4 regions of the Mesorhizobium sp. B1-1-5 genome follow, and region 2 is predicted to be linked to each of the others. Evidence: predicted binding sites of a transcription regulator. Region 2 holds the regulator's gene; each other region holds the start of a gene.
The links. Region 2 encodes LexA, which represses DNA repair genes until DNA is damaged. Its sites were predicted from a motif close to TGTTCNNNNTGTGTTCNG; they were not measured.
Positions count from the first base shown of each region.

Region 1: FJ980_RS27180 (single-stranded DNA-binding protein) is a predicted target of LexA. The motif match lies at 1,842-1,859, and genes of this name have one in related genera.
Region 3: FJ980_RS13300 (UvrD-helicase domain-containing protein) is a predicted target of LexA. The motif match lies at 3,920-3,937, and genes of this name have one in related genera.
Region 4: FJ980_RS09440 (carbohydrate kinase family protein) is a predicted target of LexA. The motif match lies at 3,727-3,744, and genes of this name have one in related genera.

Region 1 covers NZ_VFWS01000150.1:4,959-10,886, reverse strand. Annotated here, with positions in the region: gene FJ980_RS27200 (hypothetical protein) at 1-229, opposite strand, end outside; gene FJ980_RS27195 (ATP-dependent Clp protease proteolytic subunit) at 305-910, opposite strand; gene FJ980_RS27190 (SRPBCC domain-containing protein) at 937-1,413, opposite strand; gene FJ980_RS27185 (metalloregulator ArsR/SmtB family transcription factor) at 1,410-1,724, opposite strand; gene FJ980_RS27180 (single-stranded DNA-binding protein) at 1,962-2,486, shown strand; gene FJ980_RS27175 (DUF2306 domain-containing protein) at 2,521-2,919, shown strand; gene FJ980_RS27170 (OsmC family protein) at 3,058-3,483, shown strand; gene FJ980_RS27165 (MarC family protein) at 3,584-4,213, opposite strand; gene FJ980_RS27160 (hypothetical protein) at 4,362-4,895, opposite strand; gene FJ980_RS27155 (AraC family transcriptional regulator) at 4,981-5,811, shown strand.
Region 2 covers NZ_VFWS01000121.1:3,824-9,751, reverse strand. Annotated here, with positions in the region: gene glp (gephyrin-like molybdotransferase Glp) at 1-879, shown strand, start outside; gene FJ980_RS25150 (alpha/beta hydrolase) at 929-1,759, opposite strand; gene kynU (kynureninase) at 1,807-3,054, opposite strand; gene lexA (transcriptional repressor LexA) at 3,468-4,202, shown strand; gene FJ980_RS25135 (ComEC/Rec2 family competence protein) at 4,186-5,928, opposite strand, start outside.
Region 3 covers NZ_VFWS01000032.1:29,532-35,459, reverse strand. Annotated here, with positions in the region: gene FJ980_RS13315 (dienelactone hydrolase family protein) at 1-791, opposite strand, end outside; gene FJ980_RS13310 (hypothetical protein) at 1,026-1,463, shown strand; gene FJ980_RS13305 (glucose/quinate/shikimate family membrane-bound PQQ-dependent dehydrogenase) at 1,483-3,795, opposite strand; gene FJ980_RS13300 (UvrD-helicase domain-containing protein) at 3,978-5,928, shown strand, end outside.
Region 4 covers NZ_VFWS01000018.1:37,899-43,826, forward strand. Annotated here, with positions in the region: gene FJ980_RS09420 (GFA family protein) at 1-484, opposite strand, end outside; gene FJ980_RS09425 (TfoX/Sxy family protein) at 574-897, shown strand; gene FJ980_RS09430 (N-acetyltransferase) at 1,063-1,563, shown strand; gene FJ980_RS09435 (pseudouridine-5'-phosphate glycosidase) at 1,598-2,515, opposite strand; gene FJ980_RS09440 (carbohydrate kinase family protein) at 2,557-3,495, opposite strand; gene recA (recombinase RecA) at 3,869-4,966, shown strand; gene alaS (alanine--tRNA ligase) at 5,393-5,928, shown strand, end outside.

The DNA.
Region 1 (5,928 bases), on a different contig from region 2:
CGCCGATCCTGACATCGGTGTTGCCGACCTTGAAGGGGCTGCCTTTGCCGGCCGGCAGCGCGTCGTCCGGTTCCGGCTGCGGCGCCGGCTTGGCGATGCGGTAGTCGCCGCTGACGCCAGGCAGTTTCTGCGCCGAACGGTCGTCGGCAAGGGCGGCGCCGGCCATCAGCATGCCGGCAAGCGCGGCGAAGGCGGCGCATAGATGTCTGGGCTGAACGGGCCTGATCATGCGCGGACTATAGGGACGCGGCTAGGGCAATGCCAGACGCGCGGCGATCAATTTGCCGCGCGCCTGCCCGCAACGTCAGGCCGCTTTCTTGCGGGTGTCGTAGACGTGGTCGACAAGGCCCCAGGTCTTGGCTTCCGCGGCGCTCATGAAGTAATCGCGATCGAGCGTGCGCTCGACCTCCTCGTAGGTCCGGCCGCAATGCTTGGCGTAGAGCTCGGTGATGTGTTGCTTGGTGCGCACGATGTCCTCGGCATGGCGCTGGATGTCTGAGGCCTGGCCCTGGAAGCCGCCCAGCGGCTGATGCAGCACGATCCTCGTGTTGGGCAGCGCGATCCGCCGCCCCGGCGCGCCGGCCATCAGCAGGAAGGAGCCCATCGAGGCGGCAAAGCCCATGCAGACCGTCGACACCGGGCAGGAGATGTACTGCATCGTGTCGTAGATGGCGAAGCCGCTGGTCACCATGCCGCCCGGCGAGTTGATGTAGATCGAGATCTCCTTGTCGGGGTGGTCCGATTCCAGCGACAGAAGCTGCGCGCAGACCAGCGCCGAGACGCTGTCATTGATCTCGCCGTTGATGAAGACGATGCGCTCGCGCAGCAGCCGCGAGAAGATGTCGAAGGCGCGTTCGCCGCGGCTCGACTGTTCGATGACCATCGGCACCAGATTGGCCAGGGCGCTCATGTCGGGTCTCCTCGGTTTTTCGTTGATCAGGCCGCGCGCAGCATCATGCACGGCGCGTTGGCGGCGATCGGGTTCTTGCGCGCGTGAAGCGAGAGCCCGCAGCCAGCGCCGGCAATGGCGAGGACAGGTTCCGCCACCGGCACGAAGCCGTCATGGACGATACTGAGATGCGTGCCGCCTGAGGCGGTGCGCGCCAGCGTGAAGGTGACGATGCTGTCGAAGGCCGGAAACCCGTCGCGGTCGTTCGCGTCGGGTCGCTGATGCCAGGAATAGCGCAGCAGCTTGCCGGGCTCGGCCTCGAGCACCTCGCATTCGATCGGTTCATCCGGTCCGGCAAAGGCAAAGCGGGCGCCGGCTTCCGCCTTCATGTCGTTCGGCATCATCCAGGCCGCCAGCAGTTCCGGCTCGGTCAATGCCCGCCAGACTTTTTCCGGCGGCTCGGGAAGCTCGCATTCGAAATTGAGCGGCGCTTCGTTGACCGTCGGATTTTCGGTTGCCGTCATTGGTCCATTCCTTTCAGAACCGTCTTCAACTTCTCGATGCGTTCCGGCCAGAAGGCGCGGTAGCGTTCGATCCAGTCGAGCAGCGGGTCGAGCCCTTGCGGATCGGCGCGGTAATAGGCGTTGCGGCCGGCGCGTCGCTCGACCACCAGGCCGGCGCCGCGCAAGACGGCAAGGTGCTGCGAGACCGCCGGCTGGGACACGCTCATGCCGGCGCGCAGCTCGCTCACGCTCATCTCGCCGGCGGTCAGCCGCTCGTAAACCGCGCGTCTCGTCGGGTCGGCCAGAGCGCGGAAAATCTCTGCTTCGATCATGGCAGAAGCATAAGTCGATACTTATCGATTTGGCAAGCGTCTATTTGATCGCCATATCAAGACGCACGTTCAAGCCTGCCTTTGCTGACATTCCTTGACAGAAAGTGCAGCTATGACTAGAACGAAAAGAGAACAAAAACCTTGTGGGGAAAAGCCAGCCTTTTGCGGGCGGCGACGACCCGCAGGCTGTAAGGTGAGCGACTTGAAATTTGTTTCGGATGAGCGCGGAGAAGTAAGATGGCGGGTAGCGTCAACAAGGTCATTCTGGTCGGCAATCTCGGAGCGGATCCTGAAATCCGCCGCCTGAATTCCGGCGATCCGGTCGTCAACATTCGCATCGCCACGTCGGAAAGCTGGCGCGACAAGAACTCGGGCGAGCGTAAGGAAAAGACCGAGTGGCATAACGTCGTCATTTTCAACGACCAGCTCGCCAAGGTGGCCGAGCAGTATTTGAAGAAGGGCATGAAGGTCTATGTCGAGGGTCAGCTGCAGACCCGCAAATGGCAGGACCAGACCGGTGCCGACAAATACACCACCGAGGTCGTGCTGCAGAAATTCCGAGGCGAGTTGCAGATGCTCGACGCGCGCGGCGAGGGCGGCGGCGGCCAGGTCGGCAACTATTCCGGCGGCGGCAACAGCCGAGGCTCGGATTTCGGCCAGTCCAGCCCGAATGAAAGCTTCAACCGCGGCGGCAGTGGCGGCTCCAGGGGCGGCGGTGGCGGCGGCTCGTCACGCGAGCTGGACGACGAGATCCCGTTTTAATCGTCTCGAAACGGCCGTCTAAGGGGAAGGCGCGATGTCGCTCGGACCGCTTCTGTCGGCGTCGCCTCCCATTCCGTGGCATGCATTCGCGGCCTTCGCCGCTTTAGCCATCGGCGGCGCCCAGCTGGCGCTGCCGAAAGGTACTGTGCGTCATCGTGTGCTGGGCTACACCTGGGTGGCGTTGATGCTGGTCATCGCCATATCGAGCTTCTGGATCCAGCAGATCCGGCTTGTCGGTCCGTTCAGCCCGATCCATCTGTTGTCGATCCTGGTGCTGGTCACCGTGCCGCTGGCGACCTGGTATGCGCACACGCATAAGGTAACCGCGCATCGCGGCGCCATGATCAAGCTCTATCTGTTCGCGCTGGTCGGCGCCGGCATCTTCACGCTGCTGCCCGGCCGGATCATGCACGCCGTTGTGTTCGGCCAGTAAGGCGTGTTGATATTCAGGTGAGGCCGGCCTGCAAATGCCGGCTTCCTGCGCTTCCGGTGCTCACGTACTTTAAGGCGCGGCCTGACCTGAACCTCAACACGCCTTGGCGCGGACGGGAATTTTTCAAGGAAGATCAACGTGAAAGCACGCGTCAAATGGGTCGAGGAACGCACCTTCGTCGGCGAGTCCGGCAGCGGCCACAAGGTCGTGCTGGGCACTGCGCACGGGCCGGAAGGCAAAACGCCGGGACCGAGCCCGATGGAACTGGTGCTGATCGGCACCGGCGGCTGCTCCGCCTATGATGTCGTGCACATCCTCGAGAAGGGCCGCGAGGCGGTCGAGGATTGCGTGGTCGAGCTCGACGCCGACCGGGCCGAAGCCGATCCAAAAGTGTTCACCCGCATCCACATGCATTTCATCGTCAAGGGCAGAGCCTTGTCGCACGACAAGGTGAAACGCGCGATCGATCTGTCGATCGAAAAATACTGCTCGGCTTCAGCCATGATGGCCAAGACGGCGACCATCACGCACGATTTCGAGGTGGTCGAGACGGCGGCGAAGTAAGGCAGTAGGCAGTAGGCAGTAGGCAGTAGGCAGTAGGCAGTAGGCAGTAGGCAGTAGGCAGTAGGCAGTAGGCAGTAGGCAGTAGGCAGTAGGATACTGTTCAAGCGGCCATCAGCGCTTTGATGCCGTCCGCCACGAACTGCACGGCAAGCGCCGCGAGAATGACGCCGAGCAGACGGGTCAGGATCGATCGGCCGGTCTGGCCGAGGATGCGGTCGATGCGCTCGGACAGCACGAAAACCAGAAAGGTGATCACCAGGCAGATCGCTATGATGCCGACCAGCGCCGCCTGTGCGCCAAAACCCTGGAAGGAGCCCGACAGCAGCACGGTTGCCGAGATGGCGCCCGGACCGGCGATCAGCGGGATTGCCAGCGGGAAGGCGGCGATGTTGTGAATCATGTCCTTGGTGATGGCGACGTCGCCGATCTTCTCCTTGCGGTCCTGTCGGCGTTCGAACACCATTTCGAAGGCGATGAAGAACAAGAGGAAGCCGCCGGCGACGCGGAAGGCCGGCAGCGTTATGCCGAACACCGACAGGATCGAGGCGCCGGCAATCGCAAACAACGCCATGACCAGGAAGCCGATCACCGAGGCGCGGACCGAAACCTGCTGGCGCTCGTCACGGTTCATGCCGCGCGTCACGGCAAGGAACAGCGGCGCCAGTCCCGGCGGGTCGATGGTCACCAGGATGGTGACGAAGGCGTTGAACAGGCTGTCGAAACTCGGCATCGCTGGTCCCCTCCCGCCGGGCGAAGCCCAGTCTCCGCAATTGGTAGAGCAAAGCCCGGGCGCTGGAAAGCGGAAGGAAATGGTGTGCGAAGCTGTGAAAGCAGGCGCGAAGGATCGCTACTTTCAATTCCTTGCGGCTTTTCGATCGCTATCGAGGTTCATTTAGGCGGCGAGCCAGAAACTCGACCTCCATGCGCCAGGTCGCGCCGCCATCACGCGAGCGCTCGCCGAGCCAGCGAAACGAGTTTTCGGTAATGCGTGAAAAGCTCCAGCGCACAGACGCGCCGGTGCCGTCGGCACCGACCTGGACGATCGTGCCGTCCTCGGCGCGGCCGAGTTGGCGGCTGTAATACTGGTTGCGCGGGTCGCTCCAGAAGATGTGCCAGGCGTCGGCGCCCGGATCGTAGACACGCAATGTGGTGCCGTAGAAGGTCCATGCTCCGAGCGAAGTCTGGGCCCCGGTGTTCCGCGCGGGCAAGATCCAGACGTCCTGCACGGCGCGGCCTTCGAGAACCCAGCCGAAATGCACTTCGCCGCGACCCGTGAGCCTTGTGCCATCCTTGAGAATGCGTGTGGCATCGAACGTCCATGCGCCGATGAAGCGGCCATAGAGTTTCAGCTTTTCGGCAAGGTCCAGTTTTGGACCGTCGCTGTGCAGGGCCTCGGCAAAGGGATCGGTCATTGTTGCTGCCTCGTTTGTCAGGAGAGGGCCAGTAGTAGCGGTATGGCAGGGTTCTGCGCTTGGGAAAAATTGCTATCTTTCAGCCATGGCGACCGCGCAGAAGACTCTGGCTTCCGGACATGGCTGGCAGGTGTCCGACGTGGTGTGCACGGCCGTCGCCGGCGACAAGCCATTCGAGGAAGAGCATTGCAGCTTTTGCGTCGCCGCCGTGACCAGGGGCGCGTTCCGCTACCGCACGCGCCAGGGGACGGCGATGCTGGCGCCGGGCGCCATCCTGCTCGGCAATCCCGGCGCCTGCTATGAATGCGGGCATGAGCACGGCGCCGGCGACCGCTGCCTCTCCTTCCATTTTTCGCCGGCCTATCTGGAGCGCGTCCTGGCCGACCTGCCGGATGTGAAACGGCTCGGCTTTACGCATCCGCGCCTGCCGCCCTTGCCGGCGCTGGCGCCTCTGCTGGCCGAGGCGGAAGCGGCACGGGAAGCGGGCGACGGCGAGGCATTCGAGGAACTCGGCCTGCGCATGGCCGGGGCGGTCGCCACGGCTGCGGCCGACACTTCCACACCTGGCCGGGCGCCCAGCCGCCGCGACCAGAAACGCGTTGCCGAGGCGGTGCGGCTGATCGAGCTCAACGCCGATCGACCATTGTCGCTTACCAAGCTCGCCGCCGGCACGGCGACAAGCCCGTTTCACTTCCTGCGCACGTTCCGGCAGGTTGCCGGCATGACGCCCTATCAGTTCCTGCTGAGGACGAGGCTGCACCGCGCCGCGGTGCGTCTGCGCAGCTCGGGCGCGGCGATCTCGACGATCGCCTTCGATGCCGGCTTTAACGATCTGTCGACCTTCAACCGCCGGTTCCGGCGCGAGATGGGACAAGCTCCCGGCGCCTATCGCGCCAGACGGACCAGAGGGCGCTGACGCCGGCCGCAGCGAAATCGACCTTGGCCATATCGTCGCAATCAGCGATATCCATTTGAAATTGCCATTAAAATTGTCTCTTGAAAAGTCCGGCCGACATTGGAGTTTCGGCGAGGC
Region 2 (5,928 bases):
CAGGAAAACGTCCGCGATCTCGGCAATGGCTGGATCGAGCTGACGGAGCCAACCGCGGAAGCACGCAATGTCCGCCGCCGCGGGCTCGACTTCGGTCAGGGCGACGTGCTGCTCGAAAAGGGCCGCGTTCTCGATGCGGCGGCCCTTTCGCTGGCGGCCTCGGCCAACCACCCAGCCCTGAACATCGTGCGCCGGCCGCTGGTCGCGATCATCGCCACCGGCGACGAATTGCTGCCGCCGGGCAGCGCTCTCGGCCCCGACCAGATCATTTCGTCGAATGCCTATGGCGTTGCCGCCGCCGCCCAGTCGGTCGGCGCGCGCGCGCTCGATCTCGGCATCGCCGCCGACCGCCAGGAGGCGATTGCCGCGCTCGTCCGGCAAGCGGTCGAGGCGAACGCCGATGTCATCGTCACGCTCGGCGGCGCCTCGGTCGGCGACCACGACCTCGTCCATGGCGTGCTGACCGGCGAAGGCATGCAGCTCGACTTCTGGAAGATCGCCATGCGCCCCGGCAAACCGCTGATGTTTGGCCGGCTTGGCAATGTCCGCTGCATCGGCCTGCCCGGCAATCCGGTGGCAAGCATTGTCTGCTCGCAACTCTTCCTGAAGCCGCTGCTCGCCCGGCTCGGCGGCCGCGATCATCGGCAGGATATGCGAACGGCTCGGCTTGGCACCGCGATGCGGGCCAACGACCTCAGGCAGGACTATGTGCGCGCCGTCGTGCGCGAGGACACCGGCACCCTGGTCGCGACGCCTTTCGGCATCCAGGACTCCTCTATGCTGCGGATGCTCGCCGACGCCGACGGTCTGATCGTGCGCGAACCCTTTGCGCCGGCCGCGGAAGCCGGCGCTGAATGCAGCGTGCTCATGCTGCGCTAGGCGCCGACGAAGTCGATCGTCCAGACGTCGACGAAGTCGATCATAACCCTTATTCGTCGACCAACGTACGGGTCAGGGGATGATCCGGGTCGGCGAGACCATCGACAATATTGAAATGATGTCGGTCCGGCTCGACCACTGAACGTGTGGCGGCGCCGAGCCCTGTCCAGACGTTGGCGAGCAACGCGCTCTGGCGCAGGAATTCCGCACGCTCGCCGCCGCCGGCCCAGCAGGTGATGCAGGCTCCCAGTCGAGGCCGCAACAATGCCGGGCTTTCGCTCCGCGCTTCCGGCTCGTCGATGTTCAGGGTCTCGTTCAGCGCTGTGAACATCAGCGGCCGAAGGTCGTGCAGGCCTGAAATCGAAACCACCTGGCGTATGCGCCGCGCCACATCGGATGATAGCGGTGAGGCCGTGGTCATCATTCGGCTGGCGAGATGGCCGCCGGCCGAGTGCCCGGTCAGCATCAGCGGACCATCGACCATGGTCGCCACCTTCTCGATCGCTGCAGCGACCTCGCCGACTATGCCGCCGATCCTGGTCTGCGGGCAAAGCGTGTAGGAGGGCATGGCGACGGCAAAGCCGCGGCCGATCGCGCCTCCAGCCAGATGCGACCAGGAGCTCTTGTCCGACTCCATCCAGTAGCCGCCGTGGATGAACACAACGAGCCCCTTTGGCGCCGCAGACGGGAGAAATAGGTCGAAGCGATTGCGCGGCGCTTCGCCATACACGATATCGAGCCGCGACCTGCCCTCCGCCAGCCGTTGTTCGCGAAACGCCCGCGCCGGTCCATCCCACGCCGCCGGCCAGCGGTCGCCACCCGCGATATTGGCGCCATTTGCGTAGGCGTCATCCCAGTCGACAATACGATGTCCCAGCAACGGTGCCTCCGCGATCAGGTCATTTGTTCGGCATCGCCGATTCAAAGTCAGGTAACGGTTGTTTTGACGGCAAAGCGCGCGTCTTGCCAGATGCCAGTGCGCAGGATGTCCTCCAGCACCTCGACCGCATTCCAGACATCTCGGTAACCGACATAGAGCGGCGTGAAGCCGAAACGAATGGTGGATGGCGCGCGGAAATCGCCGATCACGCCGCGCTCGATCAGGGCGCGCATCACCTGGTAGCCATTTGGATGGGCGAACGATACCTGGCTGCCGCGTTCTGCGCCTGAGCGCGGGCTCTCCAACTCAAGACCGAAGCCGCCGCATCTGGCCTCGACAAGCCGAATGAACAGGTCCGTCAGCGCGACGCTTTTTCCACGCACGGCTGTCATGTCGACGTCGTTCCAGATATCCAGCGCGCCTTTCAGCGCGCGCATCGACAGCACCGGCTGCGTTCCGCACAGGAACCGCCGGATCCCCGTGCCGGCGGCATAGCCCTGCTCGAATGCGAAAGGCCGGGCATGGCTCCACCAGCCGCTGAGCGGCTGGCGAATGTCGCGGTGGTGGCGGTTCGCGGCGTAGATGAAGGCCGGCGAGCCCGGCCCGCCATTGAGATATTTGTAGGTGCAGCCGACAGCGAAATCGGCATTCGAGCCGTCGAGATCCACCGGCAGCGCACCCGCCGTGTGGCAGAGGTCCCACACGATCAACGCCCCGGCTTCATGGGCCTTGCGGGTGAGCGCCGCCATGTCGCGCAGCCGGCCGGATTTGTAGTTGACGTGGTTGACCAGGATGACGGCGACGCGATCGTCGACCAGTTCCTCAATCGTCGGGGCATCGGCGCCTTCGAGCCGCAGCACCGTGCCGGGCCGCGTCGATGCGACCCCTTCCGCCATGTAGAGGTCGGTCGGAAAGCTGTCGGCCTCGGCAACGATCACCGAACGCTCGGGCCGCATTGCAAGTGCCGCATGCAGGACCTTGTAGATATTGATCGAGGTCGTGTCGCAAACGACCGTCTGGCCGGGTTTCGCGCCGATCAGGCGCCCGAGCTGGTCGCCCAGCTCGATGGGCATATCGAACCAGTCGGCGGTGTTCCAGGCGCGGATGAGATCCCGCGCCCATTCCTGCCTCGCGGCAGTCTCGATCTCGTTGAAGGCGTCGATCGAAGCAGCGCCCAGCGAATTGCCGTCGAGGTATATGACGCCTTCCGGCAAGACGAAGCGATCGCGTGTGGCGCGCAGCGGATCCGCGGCATCCATCGCCTCGACTTCGGCGAAATCAGGAATTCCCCTCATTGTGCTGCCGCCTCCATTTCGATCTGGCCAAGGGGGTTGTCTCACCACCGTCGGCGACAGGGCAAGAACCTTTGGTCCTATGTTAGCTGGTCCATAGACGGCGAAGACCCTGGATCGGAACCATTGCTAAGGTTGGCACGGTGCGGCACGCTTGCGCAGAAACCGACGTGATCCCATCCACGGCTTCGTGATGGTGTCGGCTCTTGATTCAGCTTAAGGAGGCTCCAAATCCGAGCGGAATCAACGCCCCTACCCCAGCCGGGACGGCCAAGGCATCACCGGATGCGACATCGTTTCGGCCGCCTTAACAAATTCACTAAACTTTAAACGGTTGCGGAACACAACTGGAACAGATAGTGTTTGTTCTGGGTTTGTTTTTCTGATTCTGGTTTCAGAACCCGTGGGGGCCGCCGATGCTGACGCGCAAACAACATGAACTCCTGATGTTCATCCATGAACGCCTGAAGGAGAGCGGAATTCCTCCATCATTCGATGAGATGAAGGAGGCGCTCGACCTTGCCTCCAAGTCCGGCATCCACCGGCTGATCACGGCGCTGGAAGAACGCGGCTTCATTCGCCGGCTGCCGAACCGGGCGCGCGCGCTGGAAGTGCTGCGCCTGCCCGACTCGATCGCGCCAGGCCTTAATGCCGCGAAGAAGTTTTCGCCGAGCGTCATCCAGGGCGGCCAAGGCAATCTCAATCGCCAGGTCAAGCCGGCGACGCCATCGCGCACCCCGACGCCAAGCAATGACGACGAGGCCGCGGCGGCCGTATCCATTCCGGTGATGGGCCGCATCGCCGCCGGCGTGCCGATTGACGCCATCCAGCACCAGACGCATTCGATCTCGGTGCCGCCGGACATGATCATGGGCGGCGAGCATTATGCGTTGGAGGTCAAGGGCGACTCGATGATCGAGGCCGGGATCTTCGACGGCGATACCGTCATCATCCGCAATGCCAACACGGCAAGCCCGGGCGAGATCGTGGTGGCGCTCGTCGACGATGAGGAGGCAACCTTGAAGCGTTTCCGCCGCAAGGGTGCCTCGATCGCGCTCGAAGCCGCCAACCCGGCCTATGAGACCCGGATCTTTGGACCGGACCGGGTCAAGGTTCAGGGCAAGCTCGTGGGACTTATTCGCCGCTATTGAGCAGAACTGCTCGCCGTCTTCGCCCGGACGACAATCTATTGGGCCGGTGCGGCGGCTGGTTTTCCGGCTGCTTATAGGGCGCCAGTCCCCTCGCCTCGCGCGTGTATTTCCGCTGCTCGTGCCAGGGTCGGTATGGTTCTACGACCGCGTAGCGGACGGTTGGCCGCGCGGTTGCCGATTGCGGATCGAAGAAGACGGCGGCGCTGCCGTCGCGCGCCAGCTGCCGCTTGGTGACGACGAGCACACGCGGATCGCGGCATGGGTTATAGGCCGTGGCGTCGTTGATGACGATGAGGTCGGCGAAACCGCAGGCCGGCCGGGCGGCGTCGCGGGTCTCGGCGAGCGCGACGATCGCGCCGGAAGGATGCCGGCCGATGCAGAGATCGCCGGTGCAATAGAAGGGCGAGCCGGGTGGCAGGTCGACGGGATCGGCAATGTCCAGCGTATCTTTGGCGAACCTTTCCGGCGGCACGATATCCTCGGCTTTCAGCGCCCGTTTCCAGTTGTCGGTAGTGAACTCGTTGGAGCGTTCGCGATTGACGGCAAGCTCGCCGCCGCCGATCGGCATCGCCACCAGATGCGCGTCCTCGGAAATGAGCACATCCGGTGTGCGGACGTGCGGAATGGCCAGCAGCGCGGCGAGCGCGAAGGGAACGGCGGCAAGCCTCAGCCAGGTGGTGGCCATTGTCGCGACGACCAGCGCGACCGTCGCCAGCAGCACCGACTGGATCGAGATCAGCCCGACGGCATCGACAGGCGAGCGCTCGGAAATCCATGCCGAGATGGCGATCATCGCCGTCAGCCCCTTGCCCATCACATAGAGGAGCGGACCGTCGAAGCCGAAGGGCATGGCCAGCGCGCTCAGCACGGCGAACGGCATGACGATCAGCGAGACGATCGGCATGACCGCCAGATTGGCAAGCAGGCTGAGCGGCGACACCCGCTGGAAGTGCCAGATGGCAAACAGCAATGTCGCGCTGCCCGCGATGAGCGACGTCACGGCGGCGCCGCCCACGCCAACCACCAGTTTTCGCGACAGGAACCCGAGGAACGAACGCTTTGCCGGCGGCGCGGTCGTTTTGCCGGCGCGATAATCGGCAAAGCCGGCATAGGCGCCGACCAGGGCGGCGGTGGCGGCGAAGGACATCTGGAAGCTCGGGCCAACCACTTCGTGCGGCGAGACAAGGATCACGGCGATGGCAGAGATCGCCAGGTTGCGCATTGTCAGCGCCGCGCGGTCGAAGAGCACGGCGGCGAGCATCACGGCCAGCATGATGAAGCTTCGCTCGGCCGCCACCACGATGCCGGAGATGATGAGGTAGGCGGCGATCGAGATGAGTGCGATCCCGGCGGCGTATTTCTTCACCGGCCGCCGCGACGAGAAATCCGGAAACAGCGCGAAGGCGCCGCGCAAAAGCACCATGATCGTGCCGGCAACCAGCGCCATATGCAGGCCGGAGATCGAAATGATGTGGTAGATGCCGGTCCGTCGCATCGACTCGTTGATTTCGTCCGGAATGCCGGCACGAACGCCGACGATCAGCGCCGCTGCGATCTCACCCTCGGAACCACCGATGCTGCTCCTGATGTGGTCGGCAATCCCCTCGCGAGCGTTTTCTATGGCCGATGCCACGCGCGCGCCGAAAGGCACCTCCGTTGGAACTGTCTGGGTCGACGCGACAAGTTTCGGATCGCCCAGGAAAAAGCCACTGGCGCCGATGCCGGC
Region 3 (5,928 bases), on a different contig from region 2:
GTGTATTCGACATGCGCGGCGTCCAGCGCCTTCTTATAGGCGTCGATGCCGGCGTTGGTGCGTTCGTCCAACCCGGCATAGTGCAGCAGCAGCGGCGCCTTGATCTTTTGCGCGTCCTCGGCCTTGGGCTGCATGCCGTAATAGGCGACGCCGGCGCTGAGGTCGGGCGCATGGACGGCGAGTTGGTTCACCGCGCCTCCGCCCCAGCAGAAGCCGACCGCCCCGACCTTGCCGTTGCCGTCCTTGAGGCTTTTGAGATAGGCGACCGTCGCCACGCCGTCGGCCGCGACCCGGGTTGCGTCGAGCTTGGTGAACATGTCGCGCGCCTTGTCCTCGTCGGAGGGCGTTCCGCCAAGCGGCGACAGGAAGTCCGGCGCCAACGCGATGAATCCCTCCAGCGCCACGCGCCGGGCGACATCGCGGATATGCGGGTTCAGTCCCCTGTTCTCGTGGACGACGATGACGCAGCCGAGCTTGCCTGACTGGTTCGCGGGCTTGACCAGATAGCCCTTCATCTCGCCGCTTGAGCCGGGATAGGTGATGTCCTCGCCCTTAACGCGGCTGTCGTCCTCGGCGACGATCGCCGCCTTTGCGGAATTGGCCGCCAGCATCGGCGCGATCGCGGCCGCCGCGGCACCAGAGCCCGCCAGCTTCGTCAACTGCTCCATGAAGCGGCGGCGGTCGAGCGTCAGATGCGTGTATTCGTCATAGGCATCGATCATCGCCTGGGTGATGACAGGCTGCGTGACGACGGGCTGCGTGATGACGGGCTTGGCAACGGGGCTGGTCATGATTTTCCTCGACGGTTGGCGGTGAACCGCAAGATAGCGTCGAGTATCGCACGGTCCAGTCACGCCCCGGTGACGATCCCTGTAGAGGTCTGGCGCCGACCCGTCGCTCCGCCGACAAGCCCGGCTGATTCATCACATTTTGGTCATTTCCGAAACGCTTGATGGTGCTGTCACATTAGGACGTGAAGTTGCCGGATCGGCTTCACCGATACGAATGACGAAAAGGGGAATGCCATGAACGTCCAGGATATCATCAACACCGTTTCCTCGAAGGCCGGCCTCGACGAGCCGACCACCGAGAAGGTTGTCGGCACCATTTTTTCCGTGCTCGAGCATGAGGCTGAAGGCACCAGCGTTTCGTCCTTCTTCGACCAGATCCCCGGCGCCGGTGCGTTGGCCCAGAAATATGACGTGATGGCCGCCGGCGCGACGGCCAATTCGGGCGGCGGACTTCTGTCGTCGCTGCAGGGCGCGCTTGGCGGCGTGCTGGGCGAAAAGGCCGGCGCGCTGATCAACGGCATCGCCACGCTCAAGGCGTCCGGCCTCGACATGGCGCAAATCCGTCAGGCCGGCGAGACCTTGATCAAGCAGGCCGAGGTTGCCGCCGGCCCCGAGCTGACCAATCAGGTGCTGGACCAGGTGCCCAGCTTGCGCGGTCATCTCGGGCTTTGAGGCCTGACACCGCCCTGTCCTATTTTGGCAGCGTGTAGGCCATCACGTAATCGCCCGGCTTCGTGCCGACCGAGCCGTGCCCGCCGGCGACGATGACGACGAACTGGCGGCCGTCGGCCACCGTATAGGTCATCGGCGTCGACTGGCCGCCCGCCGGCAGCCTCGCCCGCCAGAGCTGCCTGCCGGTGGTGAGGTCGTAGGCCCGAAGATAATCGTCGACCGCGGCGCCCAGAAAAGCGACGCCGCCAGCCGTGATCATCGGCCCGCCTATGCCGGGAACACCGACCTTGAGCGGCAAAGGCAGCGGCGTCATGTCGTAGACAGTGCCGTTGCGGTGCTTGTAGGCGATGTTTCCCGTCTTGAGATCGACGCCGGCGACATAGCCCCAGGGCGGCGCCTGGCAGGGAATGCCGAGCGGCGACAGGAACGGTCCCATCACCACCGCGTAAGGCGCGCCCTCGTTGCGGTTCAGCCCCTGCTCGCTGCCCTTGGTGTCGCCCGGCGGCGGCACGTCCGCGCGGGGGATGAGCTTCGAGGTGAAGGCGAGATAGGTCGGCATGCCGAACATCACCTGCCGCACCGGATCGACCGCGACGCCGCCCCAGTTGAAGACGCCGAAATTGCCGGGATAGATCAGCGAGCCCTGAAGCGAGGGCGGCGTGTAGCGTCCCTCATAGCGCAGCTTCTTCAATTCGATCCGGCACGCCAACTGGTCGAACATGGTGATGCCCCACATGTCGGCGCCGGTCAGCGGCTTCGGATTGAAGGACAGATCCGAGGCCGGCTGCGTCGGCGAGGCATGATCGCCCTCGATCGCGCCGCCGGGCGCCGGCACGTCCTTAACCGGAATGATCGGCTCGCCCGTGCGACGGTCGAGCACATAGAGATCGCCTTGCTTGGTCGGCCCGACCAGCGCCGGCACGACGCCGTTCGCCGTGGTGATGTCGACCAGCGACGGCTGCGCAGGCACGTCCATGTCCCACAGATCGTGATGCACGGTCTGCCGGACCCAGCGCAATTGCCCGGTGTTGAGATCGAGCGCGGTGATCGAGGAGGAGAACTTCTCGACATTGGCGCTGCGGCCCATGCCGAGCTGGTCCGGCGTCTGGTTGCCGAGCGGAACGTAGAGCAGTCCCAGCTTCTCGTCGGCGCTCGCGGTCGACCACATGTTGGGCGAGTTGTGGGTGTAGGTCTGCCCGGCGGGCAGCGGCATCGTCACATCCGGATTGCCGGAATCCCAGTTCCATAGCAGCGCGCCGGTGTTGACGTCGAAGGCGCGGATGACGCCCGACGGCTCCTCGGTCGAGTAATTGTCGTTGACCGCGCCGCCGACGATGATCTTGCCGCCGACGATCAGCGGCGCCGACGTCGAATAGTAGTAGCCCGATTTCGGATATGGCATGTTGGCCATCAGGTTGAGCGTGCCGCCGTCGGCGAAGGACGGACACACCTGCCCGTTCGCGGCGTCGAGCGCGATCAGCCGGGCGTCGGAGGTCGGCAGGTAGATGCGTGCGGCGCAAGGCTGGCCGACGGCGATCTTGGCGTCGGCATAGTAGGACACGCCGCGGCAGGTCTGGTGCTGGCGGTTGGGGTCGAGCTTGATCTTCGGGTCGTAGCGCCACTTCTCCTTGCCGCTCGCGGCATCGATGGCGATGGCGAAATTATGCGGCGTGCAGATGAACAGCGCGTCGCCGATCTTCAGCGGCGTCACCTGATAGGTCGTCTCGCCGATATCGTCGGGGCCTTTCACGTCGCCGGTGCGATAGGTCCAGGCAGGCTGCAGCTTGGCGACATTGTCCGGCGTGATCTGGTCGAGCGGCGAATAGCGCTGGCCGAAAGGCGTGCGGCCGTAGAACTGCCACTCGCCCGCCGGCATGTCGCCGCCGAGATTGGCGGCCGTCGCCGCCTTTTCGGTGCCCAGCGTGCCGCCGATATCCATGGGATCGGCGGTCATCGAATAACCGGCGACCGCGAGCGAGGCGAGCACGGCCAGGATCAGCGGCGCGCGTCCGTCCGGCCCGAGCAAGCCCCGCCTTGCCCACGGCGTCAGCAGCCACAGGGCGATGAGCACGATGACGCCGCCGCGCGGGCCGAGCTGCCACCAGTCGAAGCCGATTTCCCAGACCGCCCAAGATAGCGTGGCCAGTACGAACAGCGCGTAGAGCCAGAGCGAGGTCGACCGGCGCCTGAACAGCAGCCAGGTGGTGATCAGGAAGACCAGGCCGGCGACCAGATAGTACCAACTGCCGCCCAGCGCGATGAGCCAGATGCCGCCGCCGCCGAGAATGAGACCGATGAGGAAGAGGACGAGGGAGGTGATGGTGACAGCCAAGACGGTGCTCCTTCGACTGTTGCGCCTTCGCGGCCGCTCTCAGGCGACGGCGAGCCGTCCCTGCCCTGCCGTCAGCTTTCCCTCACCCGCTCCGGCTGTCAAGTTGGGGCCAGACACGCGAAACTAGAACAAAACGTAGACAGTTCTGGTCTTTCGCTGCCGAATCACTACATTCGGGGGCGATGTCGGGCTTTTCCGAGGACATGCCTTTTTTCGATGAACCGAATGCGCGGCCGGCAGCGGCTCCATCCGGCATAGCCGCGCGCGCCATGGCCGCCCGCAGCGGCCAGAACGGCGCGCCCGATTATCTCAAGGGCCTGAACCCGGAGCAGCGCCTCGCCGTCGAGACGACCGAAGGCCCGGTTCTGGTGCTGGCCGGCGCGGGCACCGGCAAGACGCGGGTGCTCACCACGCGCATTGCCCATCTCCTTGCCACCGGCAGGGCCTTTCCCTCGCAGATCCTGGCTGTCACCTTCACCAACAAGGCCGCGCGCGAGATGAAGCAGCGCATCGGCATCCTGATCGGCGAAGGCAATGTCGAGGGCATGCCCTGGCTCGGCACCTTCCACTCGATCGGCGTGAAGCTGCTTCGCCGACACGCCGAGCTCGCCGGGCTGAAATCGGATTTCACCATTCTCGACACCGACGACGTGGTGCGGCTGATCAAGCAGCTGATCCAGGCCGAGGGGCTGGACGACAAGCGCTGGCCGGCCAAGACCTTCGCCCAGATGCTCGACAACTGGAAGAACAAGGGCCTTGGCCCGGACGAAATAGCGGAAGGCGATGCGCGCAGCTTCGGCAACGGCAAGGGCCGCCAACTCTACAAGGCCTACCAGGAACGGCTGCAGACGCTGAACTCCTGCGACTTCGGCGACCTGCTCTACCATCCGATCCGCATCTTCCGCGCCTATCCGGACGTGCTGAAGGAATACCACCGCAGGTTCAAATACATACTGGTCGACGAGTATCAGGACACCAACACCGCGCAATACATGTGGCTGCGGCTGCTGGCGCAGCGCCCCAATTCCGGGCGCAAAGGCGCTGACGCCGGCGGCAGGCCAATCTCCCCCCAAGTGGGGGAGATGTCCGGCAGGACAGAGGGGGGCGCGAAGGATCGCGACGCCTCCAATCTTTCAGGCGGAAAGGCCGGCGGGACAGCGCCCCCCTCTGTCGCCTCCGGCGACATCTCCCCCACAAGGGGGGAGATTGGAGCCAGTGCCGTAAATATTTGCTGCGTCGGCGACGACGACCAGTCGATCTATGGCTGGCGCGGCGCCGAGGTCGACAACATCCTGCGCTTCGACAAGGATTTCCCGGGCGCCACCATCATCCGGCTGGAACGCAACTATCGCTCCACCGCGCATATATTGGGCGCGGCCTCGCACCTCATCGCCCACAATGAGGGCCGCTTCGGCAAGACGCTGTTCACCGATCGCAACGACCCCGAGGACGACAAGGTTCACGTCCACGCCGCCTGGGACTCGGAGGAAGAGGCGCGGGCCATCGGCGACGCCATCGAGGCCTACCAGCGGCAGAAGCACAATCTCAATGACATGGCGATCCTGGTGCGCGCCTCCTTCCAGATGCGCGCCTTCGAAGACCGTTTCATCACGCTGGGCTTGAACTACCGCGTCATCGGCGGCCCGCGCTTCTACGAGCGGCTGGAAATCCGCGATGCATTGGCCTTCTTCCGCGTCGTCGCCAATGGCGGCGACGACCTCGCCTTCGAGCGCATCATCAACGTGCCGAAGCGCGGGTTGGGCGAAGCCACCATCCGCCAGATCCACGATACGGCCCGCGCCATGCGCATCCCCATGCTGGAGGCCGCCGCGACGCTCGCCGAAAGCGACGAGCTGAAGCCGAAGCCGCGCGCGGCGCTGCGCGAGGTCGCAGCCAATTTCGAGCGCTGGCAGAAGGCTCTGGAAGCCACCCCGCACACCGAGCTCGCCGAGACCATCCTGGAGGAGAGCGGCTACACCGACATGTGGAAGAACGACCGTTCGGCGGAGGCGCCCGGGCGGCTGGAAAACCTCAAGGAGCTGATCCGCTCCATGGAGGAGTATGAATCGCTGCGTTCCTTCCTCGAGCATGTCGCGCTGGTGATGGAGGCCGAGCAGGGCGAATCGCAAGATG
Region 4 (5,928 bases), on a different contig from region 2:
TGCCGGTTCGCTTGTGCCAGTCGGCAATCGATTCCTCCGGATAGACGTCGAATACCTTGTCGTTCTTGCCGACGACCGGCTCGACCCAGTTCGCCTTGTATTTCAGCATCAGATGCACCTTTTCCGGCGGTTCCGGCAGGTCGGTGTCGATCGCCGAAGCGAAGGGGTGAACGAGGTCCGGCCAGGTCGGGTCGTAGAGCCAAAGTGCTGCGCCGCATTTCCGGCAGAAATTGCGCTCGCCGGTCGAGACCTCGCAATGCGGATGCTCATCATCCTCGATCTCGGCCCGGTAGACGCCGAGATTGCGTTTGCCCCTGATATCGAGCGTCTCGTAGTCGGCGCCGAGATTGATGGCGAAACCGCCGCCGCCTTGCTGCTTGCGGCAGATCGAGCAGTAGCAGAGCATGAATGGCACGGGCGTGTGGCTTTCCACCTCGAAGCGGACGGCGCCGCAGCGGCAGGAGCCTTTGAGCAGGACGGGCATGGCGGGAACTCCGTTTCCCGGTTTCAACCTGTCAGCATGCCTTTGGTTGCGGCGATGACAAGGCCGGTGACGGATGAGATGATCGCGGCATGGACAATGCGCGTCTTGAAGAACTGTTCGAAAGCCTGGGACCGATCGCCATCCGAAAACTGTTCGGCGGCAAGGGCATCTATTGCGACGGCGTCATCGTCGCGGTCGTCGTGCGTGGCGAGCTGATGCTCAAGGCGGACGAGGAGAGCATCCCAGACTTCGAAGTCGCCGGCTGCCGCCAGTGGACCTATACCGGCTCGCGCCACGGCAAGGAGGTGGCGATGCCATATTGGAGCGTGCCCGACGAGGCCTTCGACGATCCGGACGAGATGGCAGTGTGGGCGCGGCGCGCCTATGAGGCGGGACGAAGGGCGGGGAAGTAATAATCCGGCGTCAAAATCCAGCCAGCAGCTGGCACGCCAATTTCGGCGGAAGCGGTCATTGGCGACCTTGCTGAGAGAACGGTAGTTTGCAAGGCTGTATCGTCGCGGCGAGACTTTCCGCAGCGCTCAAGAACCTAAGTTAACCGTACTTGAAGCCCAATTTTCATGGCAGTAATCATTAGACCAGAGCAACTTGGCGACGTGCGGGTCATTCACGACCTGACTATTGCCGCTTTCGAACCCATGTCGTTTAGCGATGGTTCGGAGGCCCCGATCATTACCGCGTTGCGGAATGATGGCGACCTGACGGTTTCACTTGTTGCCGTCAGTGGCGGAGACATTGTGGGACACGTGGCCTTCTCACCGGTGACAATTGGAGCTGAAAGCCATGGATGGTACGGGCTTGGTCCGGTATCTGTATGGCCGGATAAGCAGCGGCAAGGCATCGGAAGTGCATTGATTAACGAAGGGCTTGCAATCCTCAGGGCGAACGGAGCAAAAGGCTGCGTGTTGATCGGTGATCCGGCCTATTACGGGCGGTTCGGCTTCAGAAGCGACGGCAACTTGAGCTATCAAGATCTGCCCGCGCAATATGTGCAATCACTGCCTTTCCAGAGCGAACCCGCCAACGGACAGCTGAAATTCAGCCCTGCATTCAACCGGTAGAACGGATTCAAAGCTGAGGGGATTAGATTCTGCCCTATAAAGCTTTGGCGATCTCCGCCGCCAGCCGCGCATTGTTCTCGACCAGCGCGATGTTGGTCTTGAGGCTGCGGCCGCCTGTCAGCTCAAGGATCTTCGACAAAAGGAACGGCGTCACCGCCTTGCCGGTGACGTTTTGCGCCTCGGCCGCTTTTTGCGCGGCCTGGATATAGCCGTCCATCTCGGCGGCCGGGATTTCGTCATTCTGCGGCACCGGGTTGGCGACGAGGATGCCGCCGCCCAAGCCCAGCGCCTGACGCGTACGGTAGAAATGCGCGATGTCTTCCGGCGCATGAAGGGTCAGCGGCGCGCGGAAGGGCGACTGCCTCGACCAGAAGGCGGGCATCGTCTCGCAGCCATGGCCGATGACCGGCACGCCGCGCGTTTCCAGCACTTCCAGCGTCTTTTCGATGTCGAGGATCGCCTTGGCGCCGGCCGAGACGACGATGACCGGCGTGCGTGCCAGCTCGTCGAGGTCGGCCGAGATATCGAAGCTTTTCTCAGCGCCCTTGTGGACGCCGCCGATGCCGCCGGTGGCGAACACTTTTATGCCGGCCATATGCGCGGCGATCATGGTCGCCGCAACCGTGGTGCCGCCGGTGCGCGTTTGAGCGACCGCGAAACCGAGATCGGCGCGCGACAGCTTCATGGCATCGCCCGTCATGGCAAGCGATTCGCGCTCGCCGTCGGAGAGGCCGATCTTGATGCGGCCCTCGACCACGGCGATCGTCGCCGGTACCGCGCCGCCATCGATGATGATCTGCTCGATCTTGGCGGCCATGGCGCCGTTGTCGGGGTAGGGCATGCCGTGGGTGATGATGGTGCTTTCCAGCGCCACCACGGGCCGGCCGGCGGCAAGCGCCTCCGCCACGGGCGGATGGATGTCGACAAAGGGGCGGGCGGTGTCAGGCGTCATGGCTGTCTCCGATCCGAGGGATTGCTCCGGCAGTGGTGGCCCTATGCCACTTCCCGCGGCTCCGGCACAAGGGCAAGCGCCTGCGTGAAGGTGGTGATCGTGAAGGACGGCACGGCCTGCGGGCTCTCTATGGCGAGCATTGCCGCGGCAAGGCCTTCGCGTAGTGCTGCGCGCAGTGGCAGGCCGCGCAGCAAGGCGGCGACGGTTGCGCCGGTCAAGGCGTCGCCGGCGCCGGTCACGTCGGCCACCTTGCGCGGCGCGGGCGGGTCGATCTCGAAGATGCCGGTGTCGTCGAAGCCTAGCACCGGAGCGCTGCCGGACGTGACCACGCCGGCATTCAGGCCAGCGCGCCTGAGCGCGTCGACAAGGGTCTTGCCGGATGGCTCGGCGCCGACCAGCGCGGCGGCCTCGCGACGGTTCATGAAGAGCAGCGACAGACGGTCGAGCAGCGGCGCCAGGCGGACGACCTTGGCCGGCGAGACGGCTATGGCGAAGACCGGCCGGCCCCCGGCAAGCGCCAGCAGGCGCTCCAGCGCCGCCGTCGGCAGGTTGGCGTCGCACATGATGGCGTCGGCGGCGGCGATCGCCTCGCGCACCTTGGCGCGCCTTATTTGCTTGGGGAAGGCAAGGTCGTAGAGCGCCATGTCGGCAAGCCCGACGATCAACTCGCCTTCGGCATCGATCAGCGCCGTGTAGCTCGGCGTCGTGCGGTCGAGGAACACCACCGAAAGGTCGGTTATCCCGGCGTTGTCGATCGCCGAGGCGACCGTGTCCGCCGCAGCGTCGCCGCCACGCACCGAGATCAGCGAGGCCGACACGCCGCGCTTCACCACGCTGCGCAGCGCGTTGAAAACCACGCCGCCGACGTCCTCGCGCATGATGCCGGGATTCGAAGCCGCGGGCACATAGATGCCCGAGACCTGGCCGCGCCGGTCGATATGGGCGCCGCCAAGCGCCAGGATTGTTGGGGATGTCGGCATTTCGGGTCGGTGACTTTCGTTGGTCGCGCGGCTGCGCACACTAGAGCGGTTCAGCGTTTCACGGAATCGCCGAACTGCCCTAAGTCTTTATCCCGGACGGAAAACCGCTACGCACTTTTCCTGCAATTGGTCTAGGTTTCCTCAGGTCGCCCTGCAATCGGGGTCGCGATTCGGACGGCCGGATATCGAAATCTCTTCTGGACCGGTGGCTGCACCCTGTACCAGCCTTGGTGAGACAAAAATAGAACAAATCCAGATATTGATTATTTTTCAGATATTTGTTGCCCCTTGCCAAATGAGAACAAAAAAGGTACAAAACAAGCAGGGATCACGGATTGTCCGGCCTTCATTGACGACCAAGGGGTGATGTATCATGGCTCAGAATTCTTTGCGGCTTGTAGAGGATAAGGCAGTGGACAAATCAAAGGCTCTGGACGCGGCGCTGTCGCAAATCGAGCGCGCGTTCGGCAAGGGCTCGATCATGCGGCTCGGCGCCAACGAGCAGGTGGTCGAGATCGAAACCGTGCCGACCGGCTCGCTCGGCCTCGACATCGCGCTCGGCGTCGGCGGCCTGCCGCGCGGCCGCATCATCGAGATTTACGGGCCGGAAAGCTCGGGCAAGACGACGCTGGCGCTGCACACGGTTGCGGAAGCCCAGAAGAAGGGCGGCATCTGCGCCTTCGTCGATGCCGAGCACGCGCTCGATCCGGTCTATGCCCGCAAGCTTGGCGTCGACCTCGAGAACCTTTTGATCTCGCAGCCCGACACCGGCGAGCAGGCGCTGGAGATCTGCGACACGCTGGTGCGTTCGGGCGCCATCGACGTGCTGGTCGTCGACTCGGTGGCGGCACTGACGCCGCGCGCTGAAATCGAAGGCGAGATGGGCGATTCGCTGCCCGGTCTTCAGGCTCGCCTGATGAGCCAGGCGCTGCGCAAGCTGACCGCCTCGATCTCGCGTTCCAACACCATGGTCATCTTCATCAACCAGATCCGCATGAAGATCGGCGTCATGTTCGGCTCGCCCGAGACGACCACCGGCGGCAACGCGCTGAAATTCTACGCCTCGGTGCGCCTCGACATCCGCCGCATCGGCTCGGTCAAGGACCGCGACGAGGTCGTCGGCAACCAGACCCGCGTCAAGGTGGTGAAGAACAAGCTGGCCCCGCCCTTCAAGGTGGTCGAGTTCGACATCATGTATGGCGAGGGCGTGTCGAAGACCGGCGAGCTGATCGATCTCGGCGTCAAGGCCGGCGTCATCGAGAAGTCGGGCGCCTGGTTCTCCTACAATTCCCAGCGCCTCGGCCAGGGTCGCGAGAACGCAAAACTGTTCCTGCGCGACAATCCCGACACGGCGCGTGAGGTCGAGCTTGCATTGCGCCAGAATGCCGGGCTGATCGCCGAGAAATTCCTTGAGAATGGCGGCTCGGAAGGCGGCGACGACGGTTTCGAGGACGAAGCCGGCGCCCTGTAAAGTGCGTTTACGCCTGGGATTTTGGGCTCTGCGCGACCCGAGGGCGGCCGAGGATAGTTGGTTGGCTTAGCCGGAGTTCGGCCACAATCCTGGTTTATCGTCTTATGCTTATGTAATCGAGTTCTTGTATTGCGTAACCCGAACCGCCGGCCTTCGTGCCGGCGGTTTTGCGTTTCGCGGGCAGCGCTGAGCCGCCGCTCGTCGGCCGATTGGCCGCGCTGCAATGAATTCAGCAATGCGCTTTGGTCCATGCTTGTGCATGTCGTTTTCCCAAAACCGCTTGCGCAGTTTTGAGCGACACGCCTGTTTTGCGTGTTTCTGGACAGGCTCAAGAGCTATCGCTAAAAGGCCAATCTATCTTCTGAAACACCAAAGCCCATTTGCCGCCGGCCGGGCCGGCGGTTCTTGCGAAAAAGGCAGTATGCAATGAGTGGCGTGAACGACATCCGGTCGACATTCCTCGACTACTTCCGCAAGGAGGGCCACGAGATCGTCGCCTCCAGCCCGCTGGTGCCGCGCAACGATCCGACGCTGATGTTCACCAACGCCGGCATGGTGCAGTTCAAGAACGTCTTCACGGGCCTGGAGAAGCGTCCCTATTCGCGGGCCTCTACCGCGCAAAAGAGCGTGCGCGCCGGCGGCAAGCACAACGACCTCGACAATGTCGGCTACACCGCGCGCCATCTGACCTTCTTCGAGATGCTCGGCAATTTCTCGTTCGGCGACTATTTCAAGGAGCGCGCGATCGAGCTTGCGTGGAACCTGATCACCAAGGGTTTCGGCCTCAAGAAGGACAAGCTGCTCGTCACCGTCTACCATACCGACGACGAGGCGGCGGCTTACTGGAAGAAGATCGCCGGCTTCTCGGACGATCGCATCATCCGGATTCCTACCTCGGATAATTTCTGGGCGATGGGCGACACCGGCCCCTGCGGCCCGTGCTCGGAAATCTTCATCGATCG